2 regions of the Streptomyces sp. NPDC051987 genome follow, and region 1 is predicted to be linked to the other one. Evidence: predicted binding sites of a transcription regulator. Region 1 holds the regulator's gene; the other holds the start of a gene.
What was found. The regulator HrcA, encoded in region 1, represses chaperone genes, less so after heat shock. The targets are predictions, from matches to a motif close to TTNGCACTCNGNNNNNCNGAGTGCNAA.

Region 1 (7,303 bases):
GACCCGCCGTGCGCACGCGGCGGGTTACGGTCCGGGCCCGAGCCGTACCCCTGGCCCGGCGCGGCGCTCGGCCCGCAGGGCGCCCTCGGCTCGGCGCTCGCCTACCGGCTGATCGCGGGCGGCCGCCCGCTCGGCACGCTCGTCATCGGCCGGTCAGGACCCGACGGCATCCCCGACGAGATCATCGGCCTCGTGGAGGACTTCGGCCGCCGGGTCGCCCTCGCCATCGGCGCGGCCCGCCAGTACGCCCGCCAGGTCACCATCAGCGCCGTCCTCCAGCGCGGGCTGCTGCCCGGCGCGGTCGCGGAGATCCCGGGCGTGCGCAGCGCACTCGTCTACGAGCCCTGCGACAAGGGCGGCCCCAGCGGCGACTTCTACGACCTCTTCCCGGCGGGCGACGGCCGCTGGTGCTTCGCCGTCGGCGACGTCCAGGGCAAGGGTCCCGAGGCCGCCGTCGTCATCGGCCTGGCCCGGCCCTGGCTGCGGCTCCTGGCCCGCGAGGGGTACCGGGTCGCCGACGTCCTGGACCGGCTCAACCAGCTCCTCCTGGACGACGCCACCGAGGCCGCCGACGCCGCCGCCCGCGCCCTGGTTGCCGCCGGCGGCCGCCCCACGCCGCCCGGCGACGGCCCGCAGACGCGTTTCCTCTCGCTCCTGTACGGCGAGCTCACCCCCCTCGACGGGGGTGGCGTCCGCTGCACCCTCGCCTCCGCAGGGCATCCGCTGCCGCTGCTCCTCGGCCCCGACGGCGAGGTCTGTACCGCGGCCCGCCCGCAGACCCTGCTCGGGGTCGTGGAGGACGAGACGTACACCAGCGAGACCATCGAGCTCGCGCCCGGCGCCAGCCTGCTGTGCGTGACCGACGGGGTCACCGAGCGGCGCTCCGGCTCCGCTCAGTTCGACGACGGCGACGGGCTCGCGCGGGCGCTGGCCGGCTGCGCGGGGCTGAACGCCGAGCTGATCGCCGAACGGATCAGACGGCTCGTCCACGAGTTCGGCGGCGGGCAGCCGGAGGACGACCTGGCGCTGCTCGTCCTCCAGGCGGAGTGACCGACGCCGCAGGGCACAGCCGATACAGGGCAGCCGCAGGGCCCAGCCGGCACGCGACAGCCGCAGGGCCCAGCCGATACGGGACAGCCGCAGGGCCCAGCCGGCACGCGACAGCCGCAGGGCCCAGCCGATACGGGGCAGCCGTAGGAGGACAGCCGTGCGGACAGCCGCAGGGGGGGCAGCCCTGCGCACAGCCGTATCGGTGGCAGAGGGACAACCGTACGGACAGCCGTACGGGACAATGGAGGACATGCCTTCCGCACTCCCCGACGGCGAGCCGGTCCCCGACGACGGCGCGCTCCCCGCGTCCGCGCTCGCCGGTGCCGCCGCCCGCCCCCTCGGGTTCTACCTGCACGTCCCCTACTGCGCGACCCGCTGCGGGTACTGCGACTTCAACACCTACACGGCGACCGAGCTGCGCGGCACCGGCGGTGTCCTGGCCTCCCGCGACAACTACGCGGACACGGTGATCGACGAGGTCAGGCTGGCGCGGAAGGTCCTCGGCGACGACCCGCGCGAGGTGCGGACCGTGTTCGTCGGGGGCGGTACGCCGACGCTGCTGGCCGCCGGCGACCTGGTACGGATGCTGGGCGCGATCCGCGACGAGTTCGGGCTCGCGGCCGACGCGGAGGTCACGACCGAGGCGAACCCGGAGTCGGTCGACCCGGCCTACCTCGCGGCCCTGCGGGAGGGCGGCTTCAACCGGATCTCCTTCGGCATGCAGAGCGCGCGGCAGCACGTGCTGCGGGTCCTCGACCGCACCCACACCCCCGGGCGCCCCGAGGCGTGCGTCGCCGAGGCCCGCGCGGCCGGCTTCGAGCACGTGAACCTGGACCTGATCTACGGCACCCCGGGCGAGTCCGACGACGACTGGCGGGCCTCCCTGGACGCGGCGATCGGCGCCGGACCCGACCATGTGTCGGCGTACGCGCTGATCGTCGAGGAGGGCACCCAGCTGGCCCGGCGGATTCGCCGCGGCGAGGTCCCGATGACCGACGACGACGTCCACGCCGACCGTTACCTGATCGCCGACTCGGTGCTGGCCGGGGCGGGCTTCGACTGGTACGAGGTGTCCAACTGGGCCACCTCCGAGGCGGCCCGCTGCCTGCACAACGAGCTGTACTGGCGGGGCGCCGACTGGTGGGGTGCCGGGCCGGGGGCGCACGCGCACGTGGGCGGCGTGCGCTGGTGGAACGTCAAGCACCCGGGGGCGTACGCGGCGGCCCTGGCGGCCGGGCGGTCGCCGGGGGCCGGGCGGGAGGTCCTCTCGGACGAGGACCGGCGGGTGGAGCGGATCCTGCTGGAGCTGCGGCTGCGGGAGGGGGTGCCGCTGGGGCTGCTCAAGCAGGAGGGGCTTGAGGCGTCGCGCCGGGCGCTGTCGGACGGCCTGCTGGAGCAGGCGGCGTACGGCGAGGGGCGGGCCGTGCTGACGCTGCGCGGGCGGTTGCTGGCGGACGCGGTGGTGCGGGACCTGGTGGACTGAGGGCCCCGCGGCACGGCAGGCGTCAGGGCACGGTCACGTGGTCGATGAGACGCTCGACACATCCCAGCAGCTCCGGCTCCAGGTCCTTGTAGGAGCCCACGCGCGCGAGGATGGCCTGCCACACCGCGCCCGTGTTGTCCGCGGGCCAGCCCAGGGCCCGGCACACGCCGGTCTTCCAGTCCTGGCCGTGCGGGACGCGGGGCCAGGCGCCGATGCCCAGGGCGGACGGTTTCACCGCCTCCCAGATGTCGATGTACGGGTGGCCGACGACCAGGGCGTGGTCGCTGGTGACCGACTGGGCGATGCGCCACTCCTTCGTGCCGGGCAGCAGGTGGTCGACCAGGACACCGAGGCGGGCGTCAGGGCCGGGCGCGAACTCGGCCACGATGGCGGGCAGGTCGTCGACGCCCTCCAGGTACTCCACCACCACGCCCTCGATGCGCAGGTCGTCGCCCCAGACCTTCTCGACCAGTTCCGCGTCGTGGCGGCCCTCGACGTAGATGCGGCCCGCGCGGGCGACGCGCGCGCGGGCCCCGGGGACGGCGACCGAGCCGGAGGCGGTACGGGAGGGGCGTGCCGGTCCCCCGGACGCGGGGCGTACGAGGGTGACGACCCGGCCCTCCAGCAGGAAGCCGCGCGGCTCCAGCGGGAAGACGCGGTGCTTGCCGAAGCGGTCCTCCAGGGTGACCGTGCCCGCCTCGCAGCGGATCACCGCGCCGCAGAAACCGGTACCGGGCTCCTCCACCACCAGGCCGGGCTCGGCGGCCACCTCGGGCACCGGCTTCGGCTTCTTCCACGGCGGTGTCAGGTCGGCGGAGTACTGGCGCATTCGGATGACGATAGGAGAAGCCCGGCCGGTGCGCCTACGACACGCCGAAGCGGGCCGCCAGGGCGTCGCGCTGGGCCCGCACGAACGCCGCGTCGACCACCGCTCCGTGACCGGGCACGTACAGGGCGTGCGGGCCGCCGAGGCGGAGCAGGCGGTCCAGGGCCGCGGGCCACCGGGACGGCACGGCGTCGGGGCCGGCCTGCGGGTCGCCGGACTCCTCCACCAGGTCGCCGCAGAACACCACCTCCGGGTCACCGGGGACCAGGACGGCGAGGTCGTGGGCGGTGTGGCCGGGACCGACGTTGGCGAGCAGGGCCTGCCGGCCGTCGCCCAGGTCGAGGGTCCACTCGCCGGAGACCAGGTGGCGCGGCAGGGGAAGGGCGTCGGCCGCCTCCTCGGCCTCCGGGGACGGCAGGCCGTTGCGGACCGCGTCCCGGCGCAGTTCCTCGCGGTCGTGGGCGAGGACGGCCTCCGTGCCCACCGCCGCGTACAGGTCCGCGCCCGCGAAGGCGGCCGCCCCGAAGACGTGGTCGAAGTGCGGATGGGTGAGCGCGAGATGGGTCACACGGCGGCCGGCCAGCGCCTGCGCCTCCACGCGCAACCGTGCGCCCTCCGCCAGGCTCGACCCGGCGTCCACCATCAGGGCGGTACTCGCGCCCAGCACCAGCCCCGCCGTACAGTCCCAGCCCGGCAGCCGGCACCGGCCGACCCCGTCGGCCACCCGCTCCCAGCCCAGCTCTTCCCAAGTCACCGTCATGCCGCGACGCTAGCCGTAGGACGCCGGGGGTCCCGACCGACCTTGCCCAGTCAGTACCCCACGGCCGTACACTGGGCCGGGGACGCTGGCACTCGAACTCGCAGAGTGCCAGACGAAAGACCCGAAGGACCCGAACGACCCGAAGGGCCCGTAGGCCCCGAAAGGCCGCGGGACGACTTGCTGGAGGTGTGGCGCCGGATGCTGAGTGAACGCAGGCTTCAGGTCTTGCGCGCCATCGTCCAGGACTACGTCGGCACCGAGGAGCCGGTCGGGTCGAAGGCGCTGACCGAACGCCACAATCTCGGGGTCTCCCCGGCGACCGTCCGCAACGACATGGCCGCCCTGGAGGACGAGGGGTACATCGCCCAGCCGCACACCAGCGCCGGGCGGATCCCCACGGACAAGGGCTACCGGCTGTTCGTCGACAAGCTGGCCGGCGTCAAACCGATGAGCGCGCCCGAGCGGCGGGCCATCCAGAACTTCCTCGACGGCGCCGTCGACCTCGACGACGTCGTGGCGCGGACCGTGCGGCTGCTGGCGCAGCTGACCCGGCAGGTGGCGGTCGTGCAGTACCCGTCGCTGACGCGGTCGACCGTGCGGCACGTGGAACTGCTGGCGATGGCTCCGGCCCGGCTGATGCTGGTGCTGATCACCGACACCGGACGGGTCGAGCAGCGGATGGTCGACTGCCCGGCGCCCTTCGGGGAGACGTCTCTGGCGGACCTGCGGGCCCGGCTGAACAGCAGGGTCGCGGGCCGCCGGTTCTCGGACGTGCCCCGGCTGGTGGAGGACCTGCCGGACGCCTTCGAGGTCGAGGACCGGGGCGCGGTCTCGGCGGTGCTCTCCACCCTGCTGGAGACGCTCGTCGAGGAGAACGAGGAGCGGCTGATGATCGGCGGCACCGCCAATCTCACCCGCTTCGGGCATGACTTTCCCCTCACCATCCGGCCCGTCCTGGAGGCCCTTGAGGAGCACGTCGTCCTCCTCAAGCTCATGGGCGAGGCGGGGGATTCGGGCATGACCGTACGCATCGGTCACGAGAACGCCTACGAGGGACTCAACTCCACGTCCGTGGTGTCGGTCGGCTACGGTTCGGGCGGCGAGGCAGTCGCCAAACTCGGCGTGGTCGGACCGACCCGCATGGATTACCCGGGAACGATGGGAGCGGTACGAGCGGTGGCACGGTACGTCGGACAGATCCTGGCGGAGTCGTAAGTGGCCACGGACTACTACGCCGTTCTCGGCGTGCGCCGCGACGCGTCGCAGGAAGAGATCAAGAAGGCCTTCCGGCGGCTCGCGCGCGAGCTGCACCCGGACGTCAATCCGGATCCGAAGACCCAGGAGCGGTTCAAGGAGATCAACGCCGCCTACGAGGTGCTCTCCGACCCGCAGAAGAAGCAGGTCTACGACCTCGGCGGCGATCCGCTCTCGCAGAGCGGCGGCGCGGGCGCCGGGGGTTTCGGGGCCGGCGGGTTCGGCAACTTCTCGGACATCATGGACGCGTTCTTCGGTACGGCGTCCCAGCGCGGGCCGAGGTCGCGTACGCGGCGCGGCCAGGACGCGATGATCCGGATCGAGGTCGAGCTCGACGAGGCGGCCTTCGGCACGACCAAGGACATCCAGGTCGACACGGCGATCGTCTGCAACACCTGCAACGGTGAGGGCGCGGCGCCGGGCACCTCCGCCCAGACGTGTGACATGTGCCGGGGCCGTGGTGAGGTCTCGCAGGTGACGCGGTCCTTCCTCGGGCAGGTCATGACCTCCCGGCCCTGCCCGCAGTGCCAGGGGTTCGGGACCGTCGTGCCGACGCCGTGCCCCGAGTGCGCCGGTGACGGGCGGGTCCGGTCGCGGCGGACGCTGACCGTGAAGATCCCGGCCGGTGTCGACAACGGCACGCGCATCCAGCTCGCCGGCGAGGGCGAGGTCGGGCCGGGCGGCGGTCCCGCCGGTGACCTGTACGTCGAGATCCACGAGCTGCCGCACTCCACGTTCCAGCGGCGCGGGGACGACCTGCACTGCACGGTGACGATCCCGATGACGGCGGCGTCGCTCGGCACGAAGGTGCCGCTGGAGACGCTGGACGGGCTGGAGGAGGTCGACATCCGGCCCGGCACCCAGTCCGGGCAGTCGATTCCGCTGCACGGGCGCGGGGTGACGCACCTGCGGGGCGGGGGCCGGGGCGACCTGGTCGTGCACGTCGAGGTGACGACGCCGACGAAGCTGGACCCCGAGCAGGAGCGGTTGCTGAGGGAGCTGGCGAAGCTGCGCGGGGAGGAGCGGCCGCAGGGGCAGTTCCAGCCCGGTCAGCAAGGACTGTTCAGCCGGCTGAAGGACGCGTTCAACGGGCGCTGAGCCGGGGCCGTCGGCGGCGTGCCGTGAAGGGGCTCCGCCCCTTCGACCCCGCCAGGGGGCTCCGCCCCCTGGACCCCGGGACCGTCACCCACCCACCACCCGACGCGGTTCGTCAAAAGGCGCCGTCGGCTCCCCGGGTCGGTCGGTCGAGTGGCGCCGTCGGCTCTCCGACGCGGTCGGTCGAGGGGCGCCGTAGCCCCCCGCGGCTCGGTCGGTCGGGGGGCCATGTCGGGTGTCCGGTCGGGGAGATTTCTGGCATGTGCCAATGGGGCGGTCCGATTCGGTCTTGTTCGGAGGACGTGACAACATGCCGTCATGTCCTCCGCACTGACCGATCTCTTCCCCATTCCGATCGTGCAGGCCCCCATGGCGGGCGGGATCTCCGTCCCGCAGCTCGCCGCCGCCGTGTCCGAGGCGGGCGGGCTGGGGTTCCTCGCCGCCGGGTACAAGACCGCCGACGGGATGTACCAGGAGATCAAGCAGTTGCGCGGGCTGACCGGGCGTCCCTTCGGCGTGAACCTCTTCATGCCGCAGCCGGAGTACGCCGAGTCCGGCGCCGTGGAGGTCTACGCGCATCAGCTCGCCGGTGAGGCCGCCTGGTACGAGACCGAGCTGGGCGACCCGGACAGCGGCCGGGACGACGGGTACGAGGCCAAGCTGGCCGTGCTGCTGGACAACCCGGTGGCGGCGGCCTCGTTCCACTTCGGGGTGCCGGTGCCGGAGGTGCTGGACTCCCTGCGGCGGGCCGGTACGGTCACTCTGGTCACCGCCACCACCGTCGAGGAGGCCCTCGCCGTCGAGCGGGCCGGGGCCGACGCGGTGATCGCGCAGG
Region 2 (7,303 bases), on a different contig from region 1:
GTAGTCGTCGGTGGCGAAGTCGATACGGGGGGTGAAGCCCGCGCTCTCGCACGCCTGGACGAGCTGCCTCCGGCAGCGCGGGCAGCCCGCGATCCAGGACTCGTCGGCGAGTTCGCCGAGGGCGACGGAGTCCGCGCGGGCGAGCCGGTGCCGTTCGGGCACCAGGCCGACGAGCCGGTCGCTGAGCAGCGGCCGCACCACCAGGTCGTCCCACTCCCCGGCGTCCGCCGCGCCCTCGTAGCGGAACGCCAGCGCGATGTCGCAGTCGCCGTCCCGCAGCAGCTCCACGGACCGGTGCGGCTCGGCCTCCTCCAGGGAGACCCGGGTGCCCGGGTGGGCGGCGCGCAGCGCGGCGAGGGCGGTGGGCACCAGGGTGGAACTGCCGCTCGGGAAGGACACCAGCCGCACCCGGCCCGCGCGCAGCCCGGCGATGGCGGCGACCTCCTCCTCCGCAGCGGTGAGCCCGGCGAGAATGCCGGAGGCGTGCCGGACCAGGGCCTCGCCGGCCTGGGTCAGGCGCATCTCGCGGCCGGTGCGGACCAGCAGCGGGGTGCCCACCGATGTCTCCAGAGCCTTCATCTGCTGGCTGACGGCGGGCTGGGTGCAGCCCAGCTCGCGCCCGGCCGCCGAGAAGGACCCGGTGGTGGCGACGGCGCGCAGGACGCGGAGATGACGTGCCTCGATCACCCTCCGAGCATAAGGCGGTCTTGGGTTCCTCGTTGAACAACGGGACGACGCTTTGAGGTGCGTCCCCTACCGTCGGAGCATGGAGCTTCTCTCGGTGAACCTGGGACGCGCGCGTGCCGTGCCGTACTCGGACCAGAAGGACGGCCTGACCGGCATCGACAAGCGGCCGGTGGACGGGCCGGTGCGGGTGGCGGCCCCGGGCCCCAAGGGGGCCGCGGGCAGCGGCCTGGCCGGCGACGCGGTGTGCGACCTGCGTCATCACGGCGGCGACGACCAGGCCGTGTACGCCTACGCGCGCGAGGACCTCGACATCTGGGAGACGGAGCTCGGCCGCCCGCTGCCGAACGGCTGTTTCGGTGAGAACCTCACGACAAACGGGCTGAACGTGTCGGACGCGCTGATCGGCGAGCGCTGGCGGATCGGCGCCGGGCTCGTACTGGAGGTCACCTCCGGGCGCATCCCGTGCCGCACTTTTCAGGGCCATCTGGGCGAGCGGGGATGGGTGAAGAGGTTCACGCGGAAGGGTGCGACCGGTGCCTACCTCCGGGTGATCGAACCGGGTGAGATCCGGGCCGGGGACCCGATCGAGATCGTCCACCGGCCGACGCACGGGGTGACGGCGGCGATGGAGTTCCGCGCGACCACCACCGAGCGGGAGCTGCTGCCCCGGTTGCTCGCGGCGGGCGCGGCGCTGCACCCGGAGGCACTGGCGCGGGCACGCAGGTACGTGGCGGCGCAGGGCGGCTGACCAGCCGTCACGCGCACGCCGTTCACCGGTGCTTCACCCTTCGGCGGAGCCGGTGCGCACAGCGGACGCCGTCAGTCCGGGTAACTACCCTTGGCCCATGACAACGGCTCTGATTACGGGATCGACCGCGGGGATCGGTGCCGCGTTCGCGCGGCGGCTGGCGGCGGACGGGCACAACCTCGTCCTGGTGGCGCGGGACACCAAACGGCTGCGCGAGCAGGCGACCGAGCTGCACGACCGGCACGGCATCGAGGCGGAGGTGATCACCGCCGACCTGGCCGAGGACGCCGGCATCGAGTCGGTCGCCACCCGGCTCGGCGACCGCCGGAACCCGGTCGACCTGCTGGTCAACAACGCCGGCTTCGGCAACAAGGGCCAGTTCCTCGACGTGCCGATGGCCGACGAGCTGCGCATGCTCAAGGTGCACTGCGAGGCGGTGCTGCGGCTGACGGCCGCGGCCGCCGAGGCGATGCGGGAGCGCGGCCGGGGCGGGGTGGTCAACGTGGCGTCGGTGGCGGCCTTCGTACCGCGCGGCACGTACGGCGCCTCCAAGGCGTGGGTCGTGCAGTTCACCCAGGGCGCGGCGCGCGATCTCGCGGGCAGCGGAGTGCGGCTGATGGCGCTGGCGCCGGGGTTCGTGCGCACGGAGTTCCATCAGCGGGCCGGCATGGGCACGGACAACATCCCCGGCTGGATGTGGCTGGACGCCGACAAGCTGGTCGCGGCCGCGCTCGCGGACCTCGCGCGTGGCAAGACGCTGTCGGTCCCGGATCCCCGGTACAAGGTGCTGACGGGCCTGGCGAAGATGGCGCCGCGCGGGCTGGTGGGCGGCATCAGCTCGAAGACGGGCCGCAGGTACGGGCCGCAGTAGGGCGGCGGTGGCGCCGCGCGTGCGGACCGGGCCGGTGCGACGATGGTGGGGTGTGGTGCGGTCGCGGCCGCGGGGCCCTCGCGTCTCCCGGAGACGACGGGTCTGTCCGGAGCACTGGACGCGCCGGGGAACCGAGACCACAGTGAAAGCCCGCGAGGGGCGAAGCCCCCGTTCCCGGCGGACGACCGGGGACGGGGGCTTCCTCAAGCGGTGGTGCTTCGCTCAGTGGGCGTGGCCGTGGGAGTGGCCCGCGGCGGCGGCCTCCTCCTCTTCCTTCTTCTCGACGACCAGAGTCTCGGTCGTCAGCAGCAGGGAGGCGATGGAGGCGGCGTTCTCCAGGGCGGAGCGGGTGACCTTGACCGGGTCGATGACGCCGGCCTTGACCAGGTCGCCGTACTCGCCGGTGGCGGCGTTGTAGCCGTTGCCCTTCTCCAGGTCGGCGACCTTGGAGACGATGACGTAGCCCTCCAGGCCGGCGTTCTCGGCGATCCAGCGGAGCGGCTCGACCGCGGCCTTGCGGACCACGGAGACACCGGTGGCCTCGTCGCCGGTCTTGCCGAGGTTGTCCTCCAGGACCTTCACGGCGTGGACGAGCGCGGAGCCACCACCGGAGACGATGCCCTCCTCGACCGCGGCGCGGGTCGCGGAGATGGCGTCCTCCAGACGGTGCTTCTTCTCCTTCAGCTCCACCTCGGTGGCGGCGCCGACCTTGATCACGCACACGCCGCCGGCCAGCTTGGCGAGGCGCTCCTGGAGCTTCTCGCGGTCCCAGTCGGAGTCGGTGTTCTCGATCTCGGCCTTGATCTGGGCGACGCGGCCGGTGACGGCGGAGGAGTCGCCGGCACCGTCGACGACCGTGGTGTCGTCCTTGGTGACCGTGACGCGGCGGGCGGAGCCCAGCACGTCCAGGCCGACCTGGTCGAGCTTGAGGCCGACCTCCTCGGAGACGACCGTGCCGCCGGTCAGGATGGCCAGGTCCTCCAGCATCGCCTTGCGGCGGTCGCCGAAGCCGGGGGCCTTGACCGCGACCGCGTTGAAGGTGCCGCGGATCTTGTTGACGACCAGGGTGGAGAGGGCCTCACCCTCGACGTCCTCGGCGATGATCAGCAGCGGCTTGGAGGCACCCGCCTGGATGACCTTCTCCAGCAGCGGGAGCAGGTCGGCGATGGAGGAGATCTTGCCCTGGTTGATGAGGATGTAGGGGTCCTCCAGGACGGCCTCCATGCGCTCCTGGTCCGTCACGAAGTACGGCGACAGGTAGCCCTTGTCGAAGGCCATGCCCTCGGTGAAGTCCAGCTCCAGGCCGAAGGTGTTGGACTCCTCGACGGTGATGACACCGTCCTTGCCGACCTTGTCCATCGCCTCGGCGATGAGCTCGCCGACCTGCTGGTCCTGGGCGGACAGCGCGGCGACGGCGGCGATGTCGGACTTCTCGTCGATCGGGCGGGCCGACGCGAGCAGGTCCTCGGAGACGGCGGCGACCGCGGCGTCGATGCCCTTCTTCAGGGCGGCCGGGGAGGCACCGGCGGCGACGTTCTTCAGGCCCTCGCGGACGAGCGCCTGGGCCAGCACGGTGGCGGTGGTCGTACCATCACCCGCGATGTCGTTGGTCTTGGTCGCCACCTCCTTCACCAGCTGGGCGCCGAGGTTCTCGTACGGGTCCTCGATCTCGACCTCGCGGGCGATGGTGACACCGTCGTTGGTGATGGTGGGGGCGCCGAACTTCTTGTCGATGACGACGTTGCGGCCCTTGGGGCCGATCGTCACCTTCACCGTGTCGGCAAGCTTGTTGACGCCGCGCTCAAGGGCGCGACGGGCGTCCTCGTCGAACTTCAGGATCTTCGCCATGGGAGCGGTTCAGCCCTCTCGGAAAGCGTGGGTGAAACGAACCGCGCCCCTGACGCCCGGCTTCATGAGATCGCGGGGGCCAGGGGCGCAGCTCAAAGCAGAATGTGCTTGAGGTGAGTTACTTCTCGATGATCGCGAGCACGTCGCGAGCCGAGAGGACGAGGTACTCGTCGCCGTTGTACTTCACCTCGGTGCCGCCGTACTTGCTGTAGAGCACGACATCGCCGACCTTGACGTCGAGCGGCAGGCGCTCGCCGTTCTCGAAACGGCCCGGACCCACGGCGAGGACGGCGCCCTCCTGGGGCTTCTCCTTCGCGGTGTCCGGGATGACCAGGCCGGAGGCCGTGGTCTGCTCGGCGTCGAGCGGCTGGACCACGATGCGGTCCTCAAGCGGCTTGATGGCAACCTTGGAGCTGGCGGTCGTCACGATCCGACCTCCCCCTTCGGAGATCTCACGGGGTTAACTGTCTGAGGTGGCGACCAGGTGGATCCGTCGTCGCGGGTGCCGGACCTGCCCGTCGCGTTGTTGGCACTCTCATCTGCCGAGTGCCAGAGCCGAGACTATGACCGCGATTAGCACTCGGTCAAGCGGAGTGCCAATTGCCTGCGGCGCGGCGCCGAAAAATCCCGGGTGGCCGGAGTTGTGGTGACCGTCCCCGGGGGCTGCCGCCCCCAGACCCCCGCCGGTCGGCCTCCGGCCTCGTCCTCGAACGCCGGACGGGCTGAATGTGCGGCCGGACAGGCGGATGTGCGGCTGAGCGCCGACGTCGGCCGGGAACTTGTCACAGGTAGTCCTCCAGCCGGCCCACCGCCAGGCCGGCCGCCTGTACCCGGCGGAGCAGGGTGGTGGTGCGTTCTCTGAGGGATGGGCCGAGGGCCTCGTCGGGGCCTACCAGGATGATGTCGCCGGGGCGGAGTTGCCGGTCGCCGGTGCGGTAGGTGATGCCGTCGGGGGTCGTCGCCGCCCGCCACAGGACCACCGCCGTCACACCGCAGTCGGCCGCGGCGCGCAGGGTGGTGGTGTCGTAGGTGCCGTAGGGCGGGCGGAAGAGGCGGGGGCGGATGCCGAAGCGGGACTTGAGCTTCGCCTGCTGGCCGCAGATCTCGGCGCGCTGGCCGGCGTAGGGCAGGCCGCGCATCGCCGGGTGGTCGAGGGTGTGGTTCTGGATGCTCGCGCCGACCGACTGGAGGCGGGCGAAGTGGCCGTAGCCGGGGCCGACCACGCTGTCCGTGAGGAACAGGCTCACCGGCAGGCGCAGCTCGCGGACCATGTCGACGAAGCGGGGGTCCTTCTCGGCGCCGTCGTCGTAGGTCAGGAAGACCACCCGGTCGGAGGTGGGGACGTGGTCGACGACCGGGGGGAGGTCGGCGCGCAGCGACAGCGGGTGCAGCGGCGGGCGGGGAGCCGGGGAGAGCGGCGCGGCCAGCCCCCACCGGCGGTACGCCGGCTCGCCCGCGGCGCCGTGCGGGTGCACCCGGTCGGCCGCCTTCCTGCCGAGCCGTTCGATGGGGGCGACGGACGGCGCGCAGGCCGACATCAGGAGGGCGGCGGCCAGGACGGCGGCCGTCGCCCTCGGTCGGCTCACAGGTAGTCCTCCAGGCGCGCCACCGCGTAGCCGTCGCGGGTGACCTTGTTCAGGAAGCGGCGCATGTCGTCGACCATGGTGCCGTCCCAGTCGTCACGGCCGCGGAAGTGGGTGAGGACGATGTCACCGGGGTGCAGCGAGCGGTCCCACTCGCGGTACTCCCAGTGGTCGACGAACACCTCCTCGTCCCAGATCGGCGCGTACTTGATGCCGCAGGACTTGGCCGCGCGCAGCGTGTCGCCGTTGTAGTTGCCGTAGGGCGGGCGGAAGACCGTCGGCGCCTTGCCGAACTGCCGCTTCATGATGTCCTGCATGCCGCAGATCTCGTGCTTCTGCTCCTCGTAGGTCAGACCCGGCAGGTAGGGGTGGGTGAGGGTGTGGTTGTTGAGGGTGTGGCCCTCGGCCTGCATCCGGCGGAAGTAGCCGTAGTCGTCCTTGACCAGGTAGTTGCTGAGGAAAGCGGTGTAGGGGATCCGCAGGTCGCTCATCATCCGCAGGAAGTCCGGGTCCTTCTCGGCGCCGTCGTCGATGGTGAGGAAGACGACCTTCTTCCTGGTGGGGACGGTGGTGAAGACCGGGGGCAGGTCGTCCTCCTGCTGACCGTCCACCTCGAAGCCGTCGCGAGCGGTGATCGTCGGCTTGTGCGCCGGCGGCGCCGGGGGCCGCAGCGGGACCGCGTCCAGCCCCCAGCGCCGGGCGGCGGCGACCAGGGCGGCGTGGTCGTCGGGGGCGGCGGGGCGGTGGGCCTGCTGGCCCGCGGCGGGGCGGACATCGGCCGGGCCCGCCGGTCCGGCGCAGCCGGAGACGACGGCGACGGCGGCCACGGCGGCGAGAGCGGCAAGGGCCGAAACCACCCTGTTTTTGTCATTTTGTACGACTACTCGCATGGTGCCGGATCTTTCCAGCCACCTCCCCGGAACCCCGGCAGAAACCGCGGCCGGCGGCGAACCATCCACCGACTGGCCGACAATGACCCGGTGAACGACCACCTCTCCCTCCTCCTCACCACCGAGGGCCGCGCCCTCCTCGACGAGGTGCGCGGCACCGCGCCCGCCGACGAGCTCGCGGTCGCCACCCGGCTGCGCCGCGAGCACCCCGCCGAGCTGGTGTCGGCGGCGCTGGGCCAGGCCCGGCTGCGGCAGCGGGCGGCGGCGAAGTTCGGGGAGGCGGACGCGGGCCGCATGTTCTTCACGCCGAACGGGGTCGAGCAGGCGACCCGGGCGAGTGTCGCCACGTACCGGGCCCGGCGGCTGCGGGCGCTCGGCGTGACCTCGGTGGCCGACCTGTGCTGCGGGATCGGCGGCGACGCGATCGCGCTCGCGCGGGCCGGCATCCGCGTGCTCGCCGTGGACCGGGACCCGGTGACGGCGGCCACCGCGCGGGCGAACGCCGACGCACTCGGGCTCGCCGGCCTGATCGAGGTCCGGGAGGCGGACGTCCAGGAGGTGGACACCGCCGGGTACGACGCCGTCTTCGTCGACCCGGCCCGGCGCGGCGGCCGGGGCCGCGTCTTCGACCCGGAGGCCTACTCGCCGCCCCTGTCCTGGGCGGTGGCGACCGCGG

Region 2: a site for HrcA is predicted at 4,728-4,754, ahead of groES (co-chaperone GroES). Genes of this name have one in related genera too.

Annotation. Positions count from the first base shown of each region.
Region 1 is NZ_JBFAXI010000085.1:3,506-10,808, forward strand. Features, by position in the region: gene AB0M11_RS32270 (SpoIIE family protein phosphatase) at 1-1,050, shown strand, start outside; gene hemW (radical SAM family heme chaperone HemW) at 1,301-2,533, shown strand; gene AB0M11_RS32280 (DUF3097 domain-containing protein) at 2,556-3,362, opposite strand; gene AB0M11_RS32285 (MBL fold metallo-hydrolase) at 3,397-4,119, opposite strand; gene hrcA (heat-inducible transcriptional repressor HrcA) at 4,318-5,334, shown strand; gene dnaJ (molecular chaperone DnaJ) at 5,335-6,471, shown strand; gene AB0M11_RS32300 (nitronate monooxygenase) at 6,787-7,303, shown strand, end outside.
Region 2 is NZ_JBFAXI010000004.1:81,422-88,724, reverse strand. Features, by position in the region: gene AB0M11_RS03430 (LysR family transcriptional regulator) at 1-687, opposite strand, end outside; gene AB0M11_RS03425 (MOSC domain-containing protein) at 767-1,435, shown strand; gene AB0M11_RS03420 (SDR family oxidoreductase) at 1,533-2,306, shown strand; gene groL (chaperonin GroEL) at 2,529-4,154, opposite strand; gene groES (co-chaperone GroES) at 4,273-4,581, opposite strand; gene AB0M11_RS03405 (polysaccharide deacetylase family protein) at 4,937-5,692, opposite strand; gene AB0M11_RS03400 (polysaccharide deacetylase family protein) at 5,737-6,627, opposite strand; gene AB0M11_RS03395 (methyltransferase domain-containing protein) at 6,718-7,303, shown strand, end outside.